DNA from 2 places in the Streptomyces albofaciens JCM 4342 genome. Region 1 is predicted to be linked to the other one. Evidence: predicted binding sites of a transcription regulator. Region 1 holds the regulator's gene; the other holds the start of a gene.
The links. The regulator HspR, encoded in region 1, represses chaperone genes until heat shock. The targets are predictions, from matches to a motif close to TTGAGNNNNNNNNNCTCAA.
Positions count from the first base shown of each region.

Region 2: a site for HspR is predicted at 4,641-4,659, ahead of lon (endopeptidase La). Genes of this name have one in related genera too.

Region 1 covers NZ_PDCM01000001.1:423,420-431,972, reverse strand. The annotation lists gene clpB (ATP-dependent chaperone ClpB) at 1-2,384, opposite strand, end outside; gene CP973_RS02070 (pyridoxamine 5'-phosphate oxidase family protein) at 2,841-3,245, shown strand; gene CP973_RS02060 (hypothetical protein) at 3,629-4,033, shown strand; gene CP973_RS02055 (heat shock protein transcriptional repressor HspR) at 4,113-4,568, opposite strand; gene dnaJ (molecular chaperone DnaJ) at 4,574-5,749, opposite strand; gene grpE (nucleotide exchange factor GrpE) at 5,792-6,451, opposite strand; gene dnaK (molecular chaperone DnaK) at 6,448-8,304, opposite strand.
Region 2 covers NZ_PDCM01000002.1:3,056,567-3,065,119, forward strand. The annotation lists gene CP973_RS33110 (MarR family winged helix-turn-helix transcriptional regulator) at 1-288, opposite strand, end outside; gene CP973_RS33115 (lysozyme) at 574-1,431, shown strand; gene CP973_RS33120 (Uma2 family endonuclease) at 1,489-2,082, opposite strand; gene lon (endopeptidase La) at 2,210-4,618, opposite strand; gene CP973_RS33130 (VOC family protein) at 5,318-5,701, opposite strand; gene CP973_RS33135 (rhomboid-like protein) at 5,812-6,495, opposite strand; gene CP973_RS33140 (spermidine synthase family protein) at 6,888-7,610, shown strand; gene CP973_RS33145 (response regulator transcription factor) at 7,689-8,429, shown strand; gene CP973_RS33150 (sensor histidine kinase) at 8,426-8,553, shown strand, end outside.

The sequences.
Region 1 (8,553 bases):
TCGGCGAGCCGGCGCTGCAGGTGGGCGATCTGGATGCCCGCGATCCGCTGGAGCTGGTCGGTGCCGAGCGGGTGGAAGACCACCAGGTCGTCCAGCCGGTTCAGGAACTCCGGCCGGAAGGACGACCGGACCGTCTCCAGCACCTTCTCCTTCTTCTGGTCCTCCTTCAGGAGCGGGTCCATCAGGAAGGTGGAGCCCAGGTTGGAGGTCAGGATCAGGATCGTGTTGCGGAAGTCCACCGTGCGGCCCTGGCCGTCGGTGAGCCGGCCGTCGTCCAGCACCTGGAGCAGCACGTCGAAGACCTCGTGGTGGGCCTTCTCCACCTCGTCCAGCAGCACGACGCTGTACGGGCGGCGGCGCACCGCCTCGGTGAGCTGGCCGCCCTCCTCGTAGCCGACGTAGCCGGGCGGGGCGCCGACCAGGCGGGCGACGCTGTGCTTCTCGCCGTACTCGCTCATGTCGATGCGGACCATCGCCCGCTCGTCGTCGAAGAGGAAGTCCGCGAGCGCCTTGGCCAGCTCGGTCTTGCCGACACCGGTCGGGCCGAGGAAGAGGAACGAGCCGGTCGGTCGGTCCGGGTCGGCGATGCCGGCACGCGTACGGCGCACCGCGTCCGAGACGGCCCGGACGGCCTCGGCCTGGCCGATCAGGCGCTTGCCCAGCTCGTCCTCCATGCGCAGCAGCTTCTGCGTCTCGCCCTCCAGCAGGCGCCCGGCCGGGATGCCGGTCCAGGAGCCGACCACGTCCGCGATGTCGTCCGGGCCGACCTCCTCCTTGACCATCGAGGACTTGCCGTCGGCGGACGCCTCCTGCTCGGCCTCGGCCGCGGCGGCCTCCTCCAGCTCCCGCTCCAGGCCCGGGATCTCCCCGTACAGCAGCTTGGAAGCGGTGTCGAAGTCGCCGTCGCGCTGGGCGCGCTCGGCCTGGCCGCGCAGCTCGTCCAGCTTCTCCTTCAGCTCGCCGAGGCGGTTGAGGCCCTGCTTCTCCTTCTCCCAGCGGGCGGTCAGGCCGCGCAGCTCCTCCTCCTTGTCGGCGAGGTCCTTGCGCAGCTTCTCCAGGCGCTGCACCGAGCCGGCGTCGGTCTCGTTCTTGAGCGCCAGCTCCTCCATGCGCAGCCGGTCGACGGCGCGCTGGAGCTCGTCGATCTCCACGGGCGAGGAGTCGATCTCCATACGGAGGCGGGAGGCCGCCTCGTCCACGAGGTCGATGGCCTTGTCCGGCAGGAAGCGGGAGGTGATGTAGCGGTCGGAGAGGGTGGCGGCGGCGACCAGCGCGGAGTCGGCGATCTGCACCTTGTGGTGGGCCTCGTAGCGGCCCTTGAGCCCGCGCAGGATCGCCACGGTGTCCTCGACGGTCGGCTCGGCGACCAGCACCTGCTGGAAGCGCCGCTCCAGCGCCGGGTCCTTCTCGATGCGCTCGCGGTACTCGTCCAGGGTCGTGGCGCCGACCATCCGCAGTTCGCCGCGGGCCAGCATCGGCTTGAGCATGTTGCCCGCGTCCATCGCGGAGTCGCCGCCGGCGCCGGTGCCGACGACCGTGTGCAGCTCGTCGATGAAGGTGATGATCTGGCCGTCGCTCGACTTGATCTCCGCGAGGACGGTCTTGAGCCGCTCCTCGAACTCGCCGCGGTACTTCGCGCCCGCCACCATCGCGCCCAGATCCAGCGCCACCAGCCGCTTGTCGCGCAGCGACTCGGGCACGTCGCCCTTCACTATCCGCTGCGCCAGGCCCTCGACCACGGCGGTCTTGCCGACGCCGGGCTCGCCGATGAGCACCGGGTTGTTCTTCGTACGGCGGGAGAGCACCTGCACCACGCGGCGGATCTCCTGGTCCCGGCCGATGACCGGGTCGAGCTTGCCCTCGCGGGCCGCGGCCGTGAAGTCCGTACCGAACTTCTCCAGCGCCTTGTAGGTGCCCTCCGGGTCCGGGTTGGTCACCCGCCGGCCGCCCCGGCTGTCCTCGAAGGCGCTCAGCAGCTTCTTGGCCGTGGCGCCCTGCTCCGCCAGCAGCTCACCGGTGCGGCCGCCCTTGGCGGCGATGCCGATGAGCAGGTGCTCGGTGGAGATGAAATCGTCGCCCAGCTCCTTGGCGCGCTGCGCGGCGTCGGCGATGACGGCCAGCGTGTCGCGGTCCGGCTGCGGCGGGGCGACGGTCGAGCCCTGCACGCTGGGCAGGGCGGCCAGCTGGCGTTCGGCGCCGGAGCGCAGCGCGACGGCGTCCGCCTCGACGGCCGCCAGCAGGTCGGTGATGTTCTCGTTGTCCGCGCCGGCGAGGAGGGCGAGCAGCAGGTGCGCGGGGGTCATGTCCGCGTGTCCCGCCGTCACCGCCCGCTCGTTGGCGGCGCTCAGCGCCTCGCGGCTCTTGTTGGTCAGCTCGGCGTCCACTCGGCCGCTCCTCCTTGTGCTCGGTGTGTGCTCGGTGCCGCCAGGCGGCAGAACCTGCTCAGCTCAACGTCCGATAAGTTGAGTCTATTCCACTCAAGGCCGTTCCGGACAGCGTACGGCGTCTTCCGGCCCTTCTACGGGTGCACCCGGAGCGCCGGGCCATGCTTTTCCCGCCCCCGCCGGTTCCCGCGCGGCCGGTCACCGGAGGCCGCCGTTCGGGCACCGGAGACGCCCGTCCGGGCACCGCCGTCGACCGGACCGGGCCGTCCGACCTGCCTCCGTCGTACCGGGCCCGGACGGCCGGGACCGGTGCGGCGCCGGGCGCGATCTTCCGCGTTCTCCCGGGACATAGGGCGCTTTCCCGGCACCTCCCCGGTACCTCCACTCGGCCTTCACCGTTCCTCCGCAGCTTTTTCTCACGGCGCCCCCACAGGTTCCCCAATTACTCTTCCGCTCATGGCCCACGACCTGGACGACCTCAGCCCCGAGTACCTCGCCTTCTGGAGCGAGCACCTCATGTGCACGCTGACCACCCTGCGCCCCGACGGCACGCCCCACGTGGTCCCGGTCGGCGTCACCTTCGACGCCAACCAGCGCATCGCCCGCGTGATCACCCGCAAGGACAGCGCCAAGGTCGGCCACATCCTCGCCGGGGGAGCTGACGGCGCCCGGGTCGCGGTGTGCCAGGTGCACGGCAAGCGATGGGCCACCCTGGAAGGCGTGGCCCGGATCCGCACGGACGCCGACGTGGTGGCGGACGCGGTACGGCGCTACGCCGAGCGGTACGGCCGCACCCCCACGCCCAAGCCGGACCGGGTGATGGTGGAGATCACCGTGACCAAGGCGCTCGGCCGCGCGTAGGACACCGACCGGCCAGGTCCGTACCTGGCCGGATTCGGACGGCGCGCTTCCGCCGCCGCACGCCCCCCTGCTAAGCCGAGAGCGGGACAACCGCTCCCGCCGCGCACCCCCGCGGAGCGGAAAACTGCTGTTGGAGAGCGCATGGCGTCTGCATCACGCACCGGACCCGCCCCTGCCCGTACGGGCGTCCGCTCCCCCGGCACCCGACGTCCCGCCCGCGCCGAACTGTGCCCCCGCTGCGGCGGCCAGCTCGCCGTGAACCAGGACGGCTGGGCGATCTGCCACGCGTGCGGATACGCCTCCCCGCCCGGCACCGCCCCTCCACCCCGGTCCGCCCACGGCGGTATCGTCACCCCCACACCCGCCACGCCCCGGGGGGCACGATGAACTCGGTCCGAGTGACGGCGATCGCCTGCCTCATGCCGCTGTCGGGGCTGGACGACGACCCGTTCCTGGTGGACGACCGCACACAGCACGCCATGTGCACGCGCTGGGCCGAGGCCCGCGACTACGACCTGACCTGCCGGCTGAGCGTGCACCAGCTCCGCGCCGACCACGCCGCGCTGTGGCAGGACGTGGAGGCCGGGCTGGTCGATGTCTTCGTCGCCGCCAACCGGCGCGCCCTGGAGAACGCCATCGCCTCGGCCGACGAGTTCACCGCCCGCTGCGCCGCCGCCGGCGTCCGCCTGGAGATCGCCGACTACGACGAGCCGGTCTACACCAGCGCGATGAAGTCCCATGTGCACCGCCGGCTGTCCATGCCGACGGCCGGGTACAACGGCTGCTGAACCCGCCGGGCACCACGGCACGAAGCGGCGGGGCCGGAGTGCGCTGTGCACCCCGGCCCCGCCCACGGACGATTACGGCCTAGTCGGAGGACCGCTTCTTCGGACGCCACACGACCAGCGCGCCGGTCTGCTGCACGTCCTGGTAGGGCACCAGATCCCGGCGGTACGAGGCGTGCACGGCCGCCTCCCGCTGCTGCATGGCGGCAGCCGCGCCCTCGACCGCGTGCTGGAGCTCGGCGACCCGCTGGCGCAGCGCCGTGACCTGGTTCTCCAGTTCGATGATGCGCTTGATGCCGGCGAGGTTGATGCCCTCGTCCTGCGACAGCCGCTGCACTTCACGGAGCAGTTCGATGTCCCGGGCCGAGTAGCGCCGGCCGCGCCCGGCCGTACGGTCGGGCGAGACCAGCCCCAGCCGGTCGTACTGCCGCAGGGTCTGCGGGTGCAGGCCCGAGAGCTGAGCCGCGACGGAGATGACGTACACCGGCGACTCTTCGGTCAGTTCATACGGGTTCCGACGCCCGCCCCGGCCATCCATCCGACTCATGCTCCCTTCGCGGCCTGGAACAGCTCCGCCCGCGGGTCCTCGCCCGCGGTCGCCTCACGGTAGGACTCCAGCGACTCCCGTGCCTTGTCGCCGAGGTCCTTCGGGACGCTCACCTCGACGGTGACCAGCAGGTCGCCGCGGGTGCCGTCCTTGCGCGACGCGCCCTTGCCGCGCACGCGCATCGTACGTCCGTTGGGAGTCCCGGCCGGCAGTTTGAGCGTCACCGGCGGGCCGCCGAGTGTCGGCACCCGCACCTCGCCGCCCAGCGCGGCCTCCGGGAAGGTGACCGGGACGGTGACGGTCAGGTTGTCGCCCTTGCGGCCGAAGACCGGGTGGGCGTCGACGTGGACGACGACGTACAGATCGCCGTTCGGGCCGCCGCGCTCGCCCGGGGCGCCCTTGCCGCGCAGCCGGATGCGCTGCCCGTCGGAGACGCCCGCCGGGATACGCACCTGCATCGTGCGCGAACTGGTCGCCCGGCCGCTGCCCTTGCAGACGTCGCAGGGCGTCTCGGCTATCAGGCCGCGGCCCTTGCAGTCCACGCACGGGTCGGTGAGCGAGAAACCGCCACCGCCGCCGCGGCTGACCTGTCCGGTGCCGACGCAGGTCGGGCACACCCGCGGCGTGCCGTTCTTGTCGCCGGTGCCCGAACACGCCTTGCAGGGCGCCTGGCTGGACATCCGCAGCGGGACCGTGGCCCCGTCCGCCGCCTCGGTGAAGCTGAGCGTCACCTCCGACTCGACGTCCTGGCCACGGCGCGGCTGCGTACGCGTGCCACCGCCGCGGTTGAACAGGCCGCCGAAGACATCGCCGAGACCGCCGCCGAAGCCGCCGCCCGCCGAGCCGCCCTGGGCGCCGCCTCCGAAGAGGTCGCCCAGGTCGAAGTTGAACGATCCGCCACCGGCGCCGCCGGGGCCCGCGCGGAAGCCGCCGTTGCCGAACAGCGCCCGCGCCTCGTCGTACTCCTTGCGGCGCTTGGGGTCACCGAGGATGTCGTTGGCCTCGGAGATCTCCTTGAAGCGCTCTTCGGCCTTGGCGTCCCCCTTGTTGGCGTCCGGGTGGAACTCCCGGGCCAGCTTGCGGTACGCCTTCTTGATCTCCGCCTCGGTGGCGTCCTTCGGGACGCCGAGGACCTTGTAATAGTCCTTCTCCACGAAGTCCTTGGTGTTCATCCCCGACGTCCCTCCTCCCGTACTGCTTCTTCCGCCGCCGCGTCAGCCCTCGTCCGGGCCACCGCTCTCCTCGTCCGAAGCCTTGGCGTCGTCCTCCGAGGCGGCCTTTCCGGGCTGCGCGCCCGGCTGCGGCTCGGCCACCGCGACCCGTGCGGGACGGATCGTTCGTTCACCGATGCGATACCCCGGCTGGAGGATGGCGACGCACGTGGTCTCCGTGACATCCGGAGCGTAGGAGTGCATCAGCGCCTCGTGGATCGTCGGGTCGAAGGGCTCGCCCTCCTTGCCGAACTGCTGGAGGCCCAGCTTCGCGACCACGGTCTCCAGCGACTCGGCCACCGACTTGAAGCCGCCGACCAGCTCGCCGTGTTCCCGGGCCCGGCCGACGTCGTCGAGCACGGGCAGCAGCTCGGTGAGCAGATTCGCCGCGGCGATCTCCTTCACCGACACCCGGTCCCGCTCCACCCGGCGGCGGTAGTTCTGGTACTCCGCCTGGAGCCGCTGGAGATCCGCGGTGCGCTCGTTGAGCGCGGTGCGCACCTGGTCCAGCTGCGCCGTGAGAGCTACGTCCTGGTTCGCATCCCCGGCCGGGGCCGAGCCCGCCGTGTCGGCGGACTCGGCCTGCGCCGCGTCATCAGGGGTCTGTGCGGCATCGGCGGGGACGTCGGGCTTCTCCTCGAAGCCCGGAGTCTCCTCCGTCACGCGGCACCGTCCTTCTTCGGCTTCTCGTCGTCCACGATCTCGGCGTCGACCACGTCGTCGTCGGCCTTGGCCTGCTGGCCGCCCGCGGCACCGGCGGCGCCCTCGGCACCACCCGCGGCCTGGGCGTCGGCGTACATGGCCTGGCCCAGCTTCTGGCTGACCGCGGCGACCTTCTCGGTCGCGGTGCGGATCTCGGCCGTGTCCTCGCCCTTGAGCTTCTCCTTCAGCTCGGCGACGGCGGTCTCGACCTCGGTCTTCACCTCGGCGGGGACCTTCTCCTCATTGTCCTTGAGGAACTTCTCCGTCTGGTAGACGAGCTGCTCGCCCTGGTTGCGGGTCTCGGCGGCCTCGCGGCGGCGGTGGTCCTCGTCCGCGTACTGCTCGGCCTCCTGGCGCATCCGGTCGACCTCGTCCTTCGGCAGCGAGGAGCCGCCGGTGACGGTCATCTTCTGCTCCTTGCCGGTGCCGAGGTCCTTCGCCGCGACGTGCATGATGCCGTTCGCGTCGATGTCGAAGGTGACCTCGATCTGCGGCACGCCGCGCGGGGCCGGGGGCAGACCGGTCAGCTCGAACATGCCGAGCTTCTTGTTGTACGCCGCGATCTCGCGCTCGCCCTGGTAGACCTGGATCTGCACGGAGGGCTGGTTGTCCTCGGCGGTGGTGAAGATCTCCGAGCGCTTGGTCGGGATCGTCGTGTTCCGCTCGATGAGCTTGGTCATGATGCCGCCCTTGGTCTCGATGCCGAGGGACAGCGGGGTGACGTCCAGCAGGAGGACGTCCTTGACCTCACCCTTGAGGACACCGGCCTGGAGGGACGCGCCGATGGCGACGACCTCGTCCGGGTTGACGCCCTTGTTGGCGTCCTTGCCGCCGGTCAGCTCCTTGACCAGCTCGGCGACGGCCGGCATACGGGTCGAGCCGCCGACCAGGACCACGTGGTCGATCTCGGACAGCTCGATGCCGGCGTCCTTGATGACGTTGTGGAACGGGGTCTTGCAGCGCTCCAGGAGGTCGGAGGTCAGCTGCTGGAACTGCGCCCGGGTGAGCTTCTCGTCCAGGTGCAGCGGGCCCTCGGCGGAGGCGGTGATGTAGGGCAGGTTGATCGTCGTCTCGGTGGACGAGGACAGCTCGATCTTCGCCTTCTCCGCGGCCTCGCGCAGGCGCTGGAGCGCCATCTTGTCCTTGGAGAGGTCGACGCCGTGGCCGTTCTGGAACTGCTTGACCAGGTAGTCGACGACGCGCTGGTCCCAGTCGTCACCACCGAGGTGGTTGTCACCGTTGGTGGCCTTGACCTCGACGACACCGTCGCCGATCTCCAGCAGCGAGACGTCGAAGGTACCGCCACCGAGGTCGAAGACCAGGATGGTCTGGTCGTCCTTCTCCAGGCCGTAGGCCAGGGCCGCGGCGGTGGGCTCGTTGACGATGCGCAGGACGTTCAGGCCCGCGATCTCGCCGGCCTCCTTGGTGGCCTGGCGCTCGGAGTCGTTGAAGTAGGCCGGAACGGTGATGACCGCGTCCGTGACCTTCTCGCCCAGGTAGGCCTCCGCGTCCCGCTTGAGCTTCTGCAGGATGAAGGCGCTCATCTGCTGCGGGTTGAAGTCCTTGCCGTCCAGGTTGACCTTCCAGTCAGTGCCCATGTGGCGCTTGACCGAACGGATCGTCCTGTCCACGTTGGTGACCGCCTGGCGCTTGGCGACCTCGCCGACCAGCACCTCGCCGTTCTTGGCGAAGGCGACGACGGACGGCGTGGTCCTGGCGCCCTCGGCGTTGGTGATGACGGTGGGCTCACCGCCTTCGAGAACACTGACGACGGAGTTCGTCGTGCCCAGGTCGATGCCGACCGCACGTGCCATTTCGATTCCTCCATGACTTGAGTGGAACAGGCTCAAGCGTGCAGCACGTTGGCCGCTGTGTCAATTGACCTGAGCCGGTCACGCTCAACTTTCATGTCGAGCGCCTCGTCACTCCCGCTACGGGGGACGCGGTGGCGCCCACGAAGGGTTGCCTGCGCGACACAGATCACCGGCCGGGCGGCTTCATGGGGCTCGGGATACTGGGTAACCTCAGCGCAGACCCGAAAAGTTACTGCTTAGTAATCGCTG
Region 2 (8,553 bases), on a different contig from region 1:
GGCCGGGTCGGGCTCCCGGGCGATGAGCCCCAGGTCCTCCAGGGCACGCAGCTGCCGGCTCATCGTCGCCTTGCCCACGCCGAAGTACCCGGCGAGGTCGGTGGCCCGCTGCCGGCCCGCGTCCGCGAGACGTACGAGCAGGCCGTACGCCGCCGACTCCAGCTCGGGGTGGACCGCCCGCGCCAGCTCGCCGGAGGTGGCGCGGGCGCGGCGCAGAAAGACCGCCAACTCCCGTTCCAAGGACAGGAACACCTGGTCCACACCACTGGGTTCGTCCGTCCCGGCCATGCCGTCGGGTCTGGTGTTGTGCACGTCAGCGCCCTCTCCCGCTTTCCGGACCGTGAAACTTGTCTGCCGCGGCGGCCGAAGCCGCAGCTTGTCCAGTATTTCGCAGGATTAGACCAACGGAAGCCCGGCTCTCCTCTTTTGCCGCGGGCATCTACGCGCGTACGGTCGTCGCATCGCCTGGCATGACCACACCAAAACCCACCTGACACCGCTTGTCATGCCCTGACCAAAGAAGCCCTCTGTTCCTCCCCCTCAGGTCGTTTCACCGAGATCTCGGAGGCACCCATGCCTGTGCACAGATCCGGCCACCCCGCCCGCCGTCACCCGCGCACCCTCGCGGGCCTGGCCGGCCTGTCTCTCGCCATCGCCGCCCTCCTCCTCGGCCTGCCCGGCGCCGCCGGCGCCGCCGCGTACGGAAAGGCCCCCGAGCCCACCCACCCCGGCCAGGACTGGGCCGGCTCCCAGGTCGCCGAGCACGAGGGCGACGCGCCGGGCGAAGCGCCGCCCCCCACCCTCGCCTCCGTCGAAGGCGTCGACGTCAGCAGCCACAACGGCAACGTCGCATGGCAGACCTTGTGGAACGCCGGGGTCCGCTTCGCGTACGTCAAGGCCACCGAGTCCACCAGCTACGTCAACCCGTACTTCGCGCAGCAGTACAACGGCTCCTACAACGTCGGCATGATCCGCGGCGCGTACCACTTCGCCACCCCCGACACCTCCAGCGGCGCGGCCCAGGCCAACTACTTCGTGGACCACGGCGGCGGCTGGTCCAAGGACGGCCGTACGCTGCCCGGCGCCCTGGACATGGAATACAACCCGTACGGCCCGACCTGCTACGGCAAGAGCGCGTCCGGCCTGATCAGCTGGATGAAGGACTTCTTCGGCACCTACAAGGCACGCACCGGCCGGGACGCCGTCATCTACACCTCCACCAGCTGGTGGAAACAGTGCACCGGCAATTACGCGGGCTTCGGCTCCGTCAACCCGCTGTGGATCCCGCGTTACGGCTCCTCGGTCGGCGAACTCCCGGCGGGCTGGGGCTTCCACACCATCTGGCAGTACACGTCGTCGGGCACCACGGTCGGCGACCGCAACCGGTTCAACGGGGCGTACGAGCGGTTGCAGGCGTTGGCCGACGGGTGAGACACGGCCGGGCCCCGGCAGCACGGGGTGCGCCGGGGCCCGGGTCGGCGTGCGTCGTCACTCCCGGCCGAAATCCGCCGTTTCCAGCGTCAGGCCGACGGCCGTGTCGGTCAGATCCACCGGCTCCCCGAAGTCGAGGGTCAGGTACCGGTGGTACTTCCCGTCCTTGGGCAGCGTGTAGAGATGCCACGTACCGGTGTAAGGATCAACGATGAGGTAGACCGGGACCTCGGCCACCGCGTACGTCTTCAGCTTGGAGCCGTAGTCGTTGCGCGCCGTGTCTTCGGAGATGACTTCGGCGACGAACTCGACGTCCTGGTAACGCCAACGCCCCTTGTTGTCCTTCTCCGCTCCCTCCCGCAGCGCGATCAGGTCGCAGGCGAAACCGTTGAGGTGACCGGGGAAGTCCAGGCGGACAGCGGACTTCACGCGCTTCCTCGGATAGCGGGACCGCAACTGCTCGTACAGCGCGGCGATGATGTCCCAGTGGTTGTCCCGTTGCGGCGACATGAAGATGGCCCCCTCGACGATCTCTACCTGGTAGCCCTCGGGGACGGGCATCCGCTCCAGCCAGTCGAACATCATGTCCAGGCTGAGCTCGTCGCTGTCGGCCATCTCGATCCCGTTGTCGGTCGGCTCGATGGTCATCATGCGCTCCTCGCCACCGCCGCGAAGTGCGGACAGTCGCGCGGTACAACGATACGCACGGTGACCGGGACACGCGCGGCCCGGAACCCCCGTGTCAGGGGCTCCGGGCCGCTGTGGCCGGCCGCGTCCGTCACGCCGCGGCCGGGACCTCCGGGGCGGCCGGGGCCGAGGCCGGGGTGAGGGCCAGGTCGAGGACCTGGCGGACATCGGAGACGGGGTGGACGTCCAGCTTCTCCAGGATCTCGGCGGGGACGTCGTCCAGGTCCGGCTCGTTGCGCTTGGGGATGACCACGGTCGTGATCCCCGCCCGGTGCGCCGCGAGCAGCTTCTGCTTGACGCCGCCGATCGGCAGCACCCGCCCGGTCAGCGAGACCTCACCGGTCATCGCCACGTCCGGCCGCACCTGCCGGCCGGAGAGCAGCGAGGCCAGCGCCGTCGTCATCGTCACGCCCGCGCTCGGGCCGTCCTTCGGCACCGCGCCCGCGGGCACGTGCAGGTGCACGCCGCGCTCCTTCAAGTCGCCGACCGGCAGTTCCAGTTCCGCGCCGTGCGAGCGCAGGAACGACAGCGCGATGTGCGCGGACTCCTTCATCACGTCGCCCAGCTGGCCGGTGAGCTGGACGCCGGACGCTCCGGTCTCCGGGTCGGCCAGCGAGGCTTCCACGTACAGCACGTCGCCGCCCGCGCCGGTGACCGCGAGACCGGTGACCACGCCGGGCACGGACGTGCGCCGCTCGGCCGGGTCCTGCGCCGACTCCGGGGTGTGGTGCGGCCGCCCGATCAGCGGACGCAGCTCGTCCACGCCCACCGTGAACGGCAGCTCGCGCTCGCCCAGCTCGCTCTGGGCCGCGACCTTGCGCAGCAGCCGTCCGACGGCCCGCTCCAGGTTCCGTACGCCCGCCTCGCGGGTGTACTCACCGGCCAGCTTGGCCAGCGCCTCGTCCGTGAGCGTGACCTCGCCGGACTCCAGACCGGCCCGCTCCAGCTGGCGCGGTACCAGGTGGTCGCGGGCGATGACGACCTTCTCGTCCTGCGTGTAGCCGTCCAGCCGGACCAGCTCCATGCGGTCGAGCAGCGGCTCCGGAATGGCCTCCAGGACGTTGGCCGTGGCCAGGAAGACCACGTCGCTCAGGTCGAGCTCGACCTCCAGGTAGTGGTCCCGGAAGGTGTGGTTCTGCGCCGGGTCGAGGACTTCGAGGAGGGCGGCGGCCGGGTCGCCCCGGAAGTCCGAGCCGACCTTGTCGATCTCGTCCAGGAGGACGACCGGGTTCATCGAGCCGGCCTCCTTGATGGCGCGCACGATGCGGCCGGGCAGCGCGCCGACGTACGTACGCCGGTGGCCGCGGATCTCCGCCTCGTCCCGTACGCCACCGAGCGCGACCCGCACGAACTTGCGCCCCATGGCCCGGGCCACGGACTCGCCCAGCGACGTCTTGCCGACGCCGGGCGGCCCGACCAGCGCCAGCACGGCACCGCCGCGGCGCCCGCCGACCAGCCCGAGCCCACGGTCCGCGCGCCGCTTGCGCACGGCGAGGTACTCGGTGATGCGCTCCTTGACGTCCTCCAGGCCGGCGTGGTCGGCGTCCAGGATCTCCTTGGCCCCGGGGATGTCGTACGCGTCCTCCGTACGCTCGTTCCACGGCAGCTCCAGCACCGTGTCCAGCCAGGTCCTGATCCAGCTGCCCTCAGGGCTCTGGTCGCTGGCCCGCTCCAGCTTGTCGACCTCCTTGAGGGCCGCCTTGCGCACCTCCTCGGGCAGCTGGGCGGCCTCGACGCGGGCCCGGTAGTCCTCGCCCTCGTCCTCCGGGTCGCCGTTCAGCTCGGCCAGCTCCTTGCGTACGGCCTCCATCTGGCGGCGCAGCAGGAACTCGCGCTGCTGCTTGTCGACGCCCTCCTGGACGTCCTTGGCGATGGACTCCGCCACGTCCTGCTCCGCGAGGTGCTCGCGCAGCGCTTCGGTGGCCTGCTTCAGGCGGGCCACCGGGTCGGTGGTCTCCAGCAGCCGCACCTTCTGCTCGGTGCTCAGGAACGGCGAGTAACCGGAGTTGTCCGCGAGCTGCGACACGTCCTCGATCTGCTGGACGCGGTCCACGACCTGCCAGGCGCCGCGCTTCTTGAGCCAGTCGGTGGCCAGGGCCTTGTACTCCTTGACCAGCTCGGTCACGGCACCGGGCAGCGGATCGGGCACCGACTCGTCGACGGTCGTGCCCTCCACCCACAGGGCGGCACCGGGGCCGGTGGTACCGGCGCCGATCTTGACGCGGCCGAGGCCGCGGATCAGGGCGCCGGGGTCGCCGTCGGACAGCCGCCCGACCTGCTCGACGCGCCCGAGCACGCCGATCGGCGCGTAGGCGCCGTCGATTCGCGGCACAAGCAGGACCCGCGGTTTGTTGCCCGGAACGACGGCGGCCTGCGCGGCCTCCACCGCGGCCCGTACGTCCGCTTCGGAAAGGTCCAGGGGCACCACCATGCCGGGCAGGACGACCTCGTCGTCGAGAGGCAGCACGGGCAGGGTGAGCGAAGTGGACGTCGAAGCCATGATCTCCCCTTCGGCAGGCAAGTTGAGTACTGCCCACTCAATGCGATTGCTCCGCGGGGTGTTCCCTGTCTGGGGCCTTGTTCGCTGTGAGCGATCAGTCGCGTGATCGCGCGCTGTGGGGGTGGGGGTGCGGGTGCTGCGCGGGCTGTTCGGTGGGTGGGGGCGCGCGTCTCGCGCCTAGGGTTCGGTGGGTGGGGGCTCGGGGCCCCGCAGGGGTCACTCTCCCCCAGCCTCCGGCCGGGGGGACCCCCACGGCGCCGGGAGTCAACCGTGTGTTCATTCGTAACCGGGGTCTCGGTCGTCCTGCGGGGAGACCCCTACGTGTCCCCGAGCCCGCGCCGTTCGCGGCTTTCCCACCACCGTGGCTGGGGTCTTTACAGACCCCCGGCACGGCTTACGCACGACGTGGAGACGCCCGGGGCCCTGCGCCTACGCCCCGTGCGCCTCACCACACGGTGGCGCGCACCAAGGTCATCTTTCACCTCCCCCCACCGGCCCGCACTCGCCAAACCGGCGGGAGGGGGTGTGCAGGGGGACACTCCCCGCAGGACGACCGTAGCCCCGGTTACGAATGACCACCTGGTTCACTCCAGGCGCCGAGGAGATGGCCCCCTGCGCACCCCCGCCCCACAAACAAAGCAAACGCGTATCCGCGCGAAGCGCGGGCCCGGTACCCCCCACCCCGCCGCGACAGCGGCGTCAGGCACCGGCCATATGCATCAGCTCCCACACATGCCCATCCAGATCCTGGAAGCTCCCCCCATACATGGGCCCCTCCTCCATGACCGGCTTCCAGGCCGTCGCCCCAGCTTCGCGAGCCTTGGCGAGCACCGCGTCGACTTCCGACCGGCTGTCGCACGACAGGCACGTGAGGACTTCCTTCGTCTTCGCGGCGTCGCTGATGTCGCCGTTGATGAAGTCCCGGAAGCGGTCCTCCTGGAGGAGCATGACGTAGATGTTCTCCTCGACGACCATGCACAGGGTGTGCTCGTCGGAGAACTGCGGGTTGAACGTGAAGCCGAGGTGGGTGAAGAACTCGCGGGACGCCTCGATGTCCTTCACCGGCAGGTTTACGAAGATCATTCGCATGATGTGTGCCTCTTCCTGACGGAGCGGGGCCCCGGCCACCCCCGGCCGGGTGCAACCCTCGCTCCACCTCCCCGTCGTGCCATGGAGAAGCGTCGCTCAGGAAGCTAGCAACGGCCACTGACAATCGCCCCGTACCGCCTCCCACGGCGACGCCGCAGGAGGGGCCAGGTGAGGGTGCCGAGGAGCAGGGCCAGGAGGTGGCCGGCGTCGCTCACGGGGTCGGTGGAGACGAGGAGGTTGTTGACGGCGAACCACGTCACGCCCGCCAGGAGCGGCCACCGCGCCCAGGCCGGCAGCAGGCCCGCCAGCGCGCCGGTGCAGGTCATCACGCCGAAGCTGATGCCGTAGTCGAGGCGTTGCAGCGCGTCGGCGGGGAGGTGCCCGAGAGCGACCGCGGCGCCCACCGGCAGCTCGGTGGCCAGGGTGGCGATCGCGTGGCCGCCGAAGAAGACCGCGGCCGTTCCGAGGGCGCCGATGCGGCGTTCGAGCGCGGTGAGGACGAAGAGGAAGGCGATGGCGTAGGCGGAGGTCATGCCGCCCGCGATCCACAGGGCGCTGGCGACCAGTACCAGCAGGGGCGAGTGCGCCAGGTGTTCAACGTCCGTACTGGAGCTCCGGAGCAGGGCGGAGACCAGGTCGGGGTCGGCGTGCTCGGCGAAGACGGAGGTGGCGATGAGGAGGAGGGTGTAAGCGAAGGTGAAGGGCGCGCCCAGAGGAGTGGGCAGCAGCCGCCAGACGCGCGGTAGGCGTAGGGAAGCTGGTGACGCCGAGGGCGGGGACGCGTGCACGGGAGCGGATGCCGCCGAGGGCGGGGACGCGGGCCCGGTGGTGGACGCGACCGTCGGTACGACGTGGGCCGCCCCCGGCTGTCTGGGAACCCCCGGAAGCGCCGCCCCCTCCCCTGCCGGCCGCCCCTCGGGAGCAGGGGCCCTCTCCCCGGCCACGTCCGCCACACCAACCCGTTCCACTGCCTTCGGCCCCTTCCATCCCCGGCGCCAACGGTGCCGATGGCGCCACGGCACCAACGACCCCGGCCAACCCACCAAGATCTACGTACGCCGACAGCCTGCACGCTCAACCCATGAGTGAGCTGTGCCCGTGACGCGCGTCACCCGAAGCGGTGGGCCGGCCCGGCGAACCGGCTGGACCCGCCCCGCCCCGGTTGGTCAGGATGGCGTGCATGCTCGACCCCGCGTACCCCATGTCCGTACCCGGTTCGCCCGCCGCCGACAGCCCGCCGCAGGTGCTCGACCGCCGCGAGGGCCCGTACGGGGAGGCCGTCCTGCGGCGGCGGGGCGAGCACTTCGAGATCATCGCCAACGGGTGCTTTCTGATGGACACCTCGGACGGGCGGTCCGAGCGGCTGCTGGTGGACGCGGCGCTCGCGGAGCTGGCCGACGGGCGGCCGTCGCCCAGCGTGCTGATCGGCGGGCTGGGCGTGGGGTTCTCCCTGGTGCGGGCCGCCGAGGAGCGGCGATGGGGGCGGATCACCGTGGTCGAGCGGGAGCCGGCGGTGATCGACTGGCACCGCGGCGGCCCGCTGGCCGCCGTCTCGGGGGCGGCGCTCGCCGATCCGCGTACCGAGATCGTCGCGGCCGACCTGGTCGCGTACGTACGCGGCGGGGCCGGGGAGCGCGTCTTCGACGCGCTGTGCCTGGACATCGACAACGGGCCGGACTGGACCGTCACCGAGGACAACGGCGGCCTCTACTCCCCCGCCGGGCTCGCGGCCTGCCGGGAGCGGCTGACGCCCGGCGGGGTGCTCGCGGTGTGGTCCGCGCAGCCGTCGTCCGCCTTCGAACTCGCACTGCGAAATGCCGGGTTCACCGGCGTACGTACCGAAGAGATCCCCGTTGTCCGAGGCGTCCCGGACGTGGTGCACCTCGCGCGCAAGGGCGCGTAGCCGACGGTCACACCCTGCCCTTACGCTGCTGCCCAGCAGTACGCGACCAGGCAGCACGGGGACATGCAGGGGCGGGCGATGGATCAGACGCAGACCACCCAGGGCGGCACCGCCGCGGCCACGCCCGGCGCCCAGCGCCGGGTCCTCGTCGTGGAGGACGATCCGACGATCGTGGACGCCATCGCGGCCCGGCTGCGTGCCGAGGGCTTCCAGGTGCAGACGGCCACCGACGGGCCCGCCGCGGTGGACACCGCCGAGGCCTGGCAGCCGGACCTGCTGGTGCTGGACGTGATGCTGCCGGGCTTCGACGGGCTGGAGGTGTGCCGCCGGGTGCAGGCCCGGCGCCCGGTGCCGGTGATGATGCTCACCGCGCGGGACGACGAGACGGACATGCTGGTCGGTCTGGGCGTGGGCGCGGACGACTACATGACCAAGCCGTTCTCGATGCGGGAGCTGGCGGCGCGGGTGCATGTGCTGCTGCGGCGGGTGGAGCGCGCGGCGCTGGCCGCCCATACGCCGCGCAGCGGCATCCTGCGCCTCGGCGAGCTGGAGATCGACCACGCGCAGCGCCGGGTGCGGGTGCGCGGCACCGACGTGCATCTGACGCCGACCGAGTTCGACCTGCTGGTCTGTCTGGCCAACACGCCGCGCGCGGTGCTCTCGCGCGAGCAGCTGCTGGCCGAGGTCTGGGACTGGGCCGACGCCTCCGGCACCCGTACGGTCGACAGCCACATCAAGGCGCTCCGCCGCAAGATCGGCGCCGAGCGCATCCGTACGGTCCACGGTGTCGGGTACGCCCTGGAGACCCCGCCCGTATGACGGCCCCCACCCGCCGCCGGCCCGCCGACCGGAAGGAGCGGCGCGACCGGGCCCGGGAGCGGGCGTGGGACGGGCCGGCCCTCCTGCGCGAGCGGGTCTGGGCGCCGTTCTGGCGCCGGGTGTG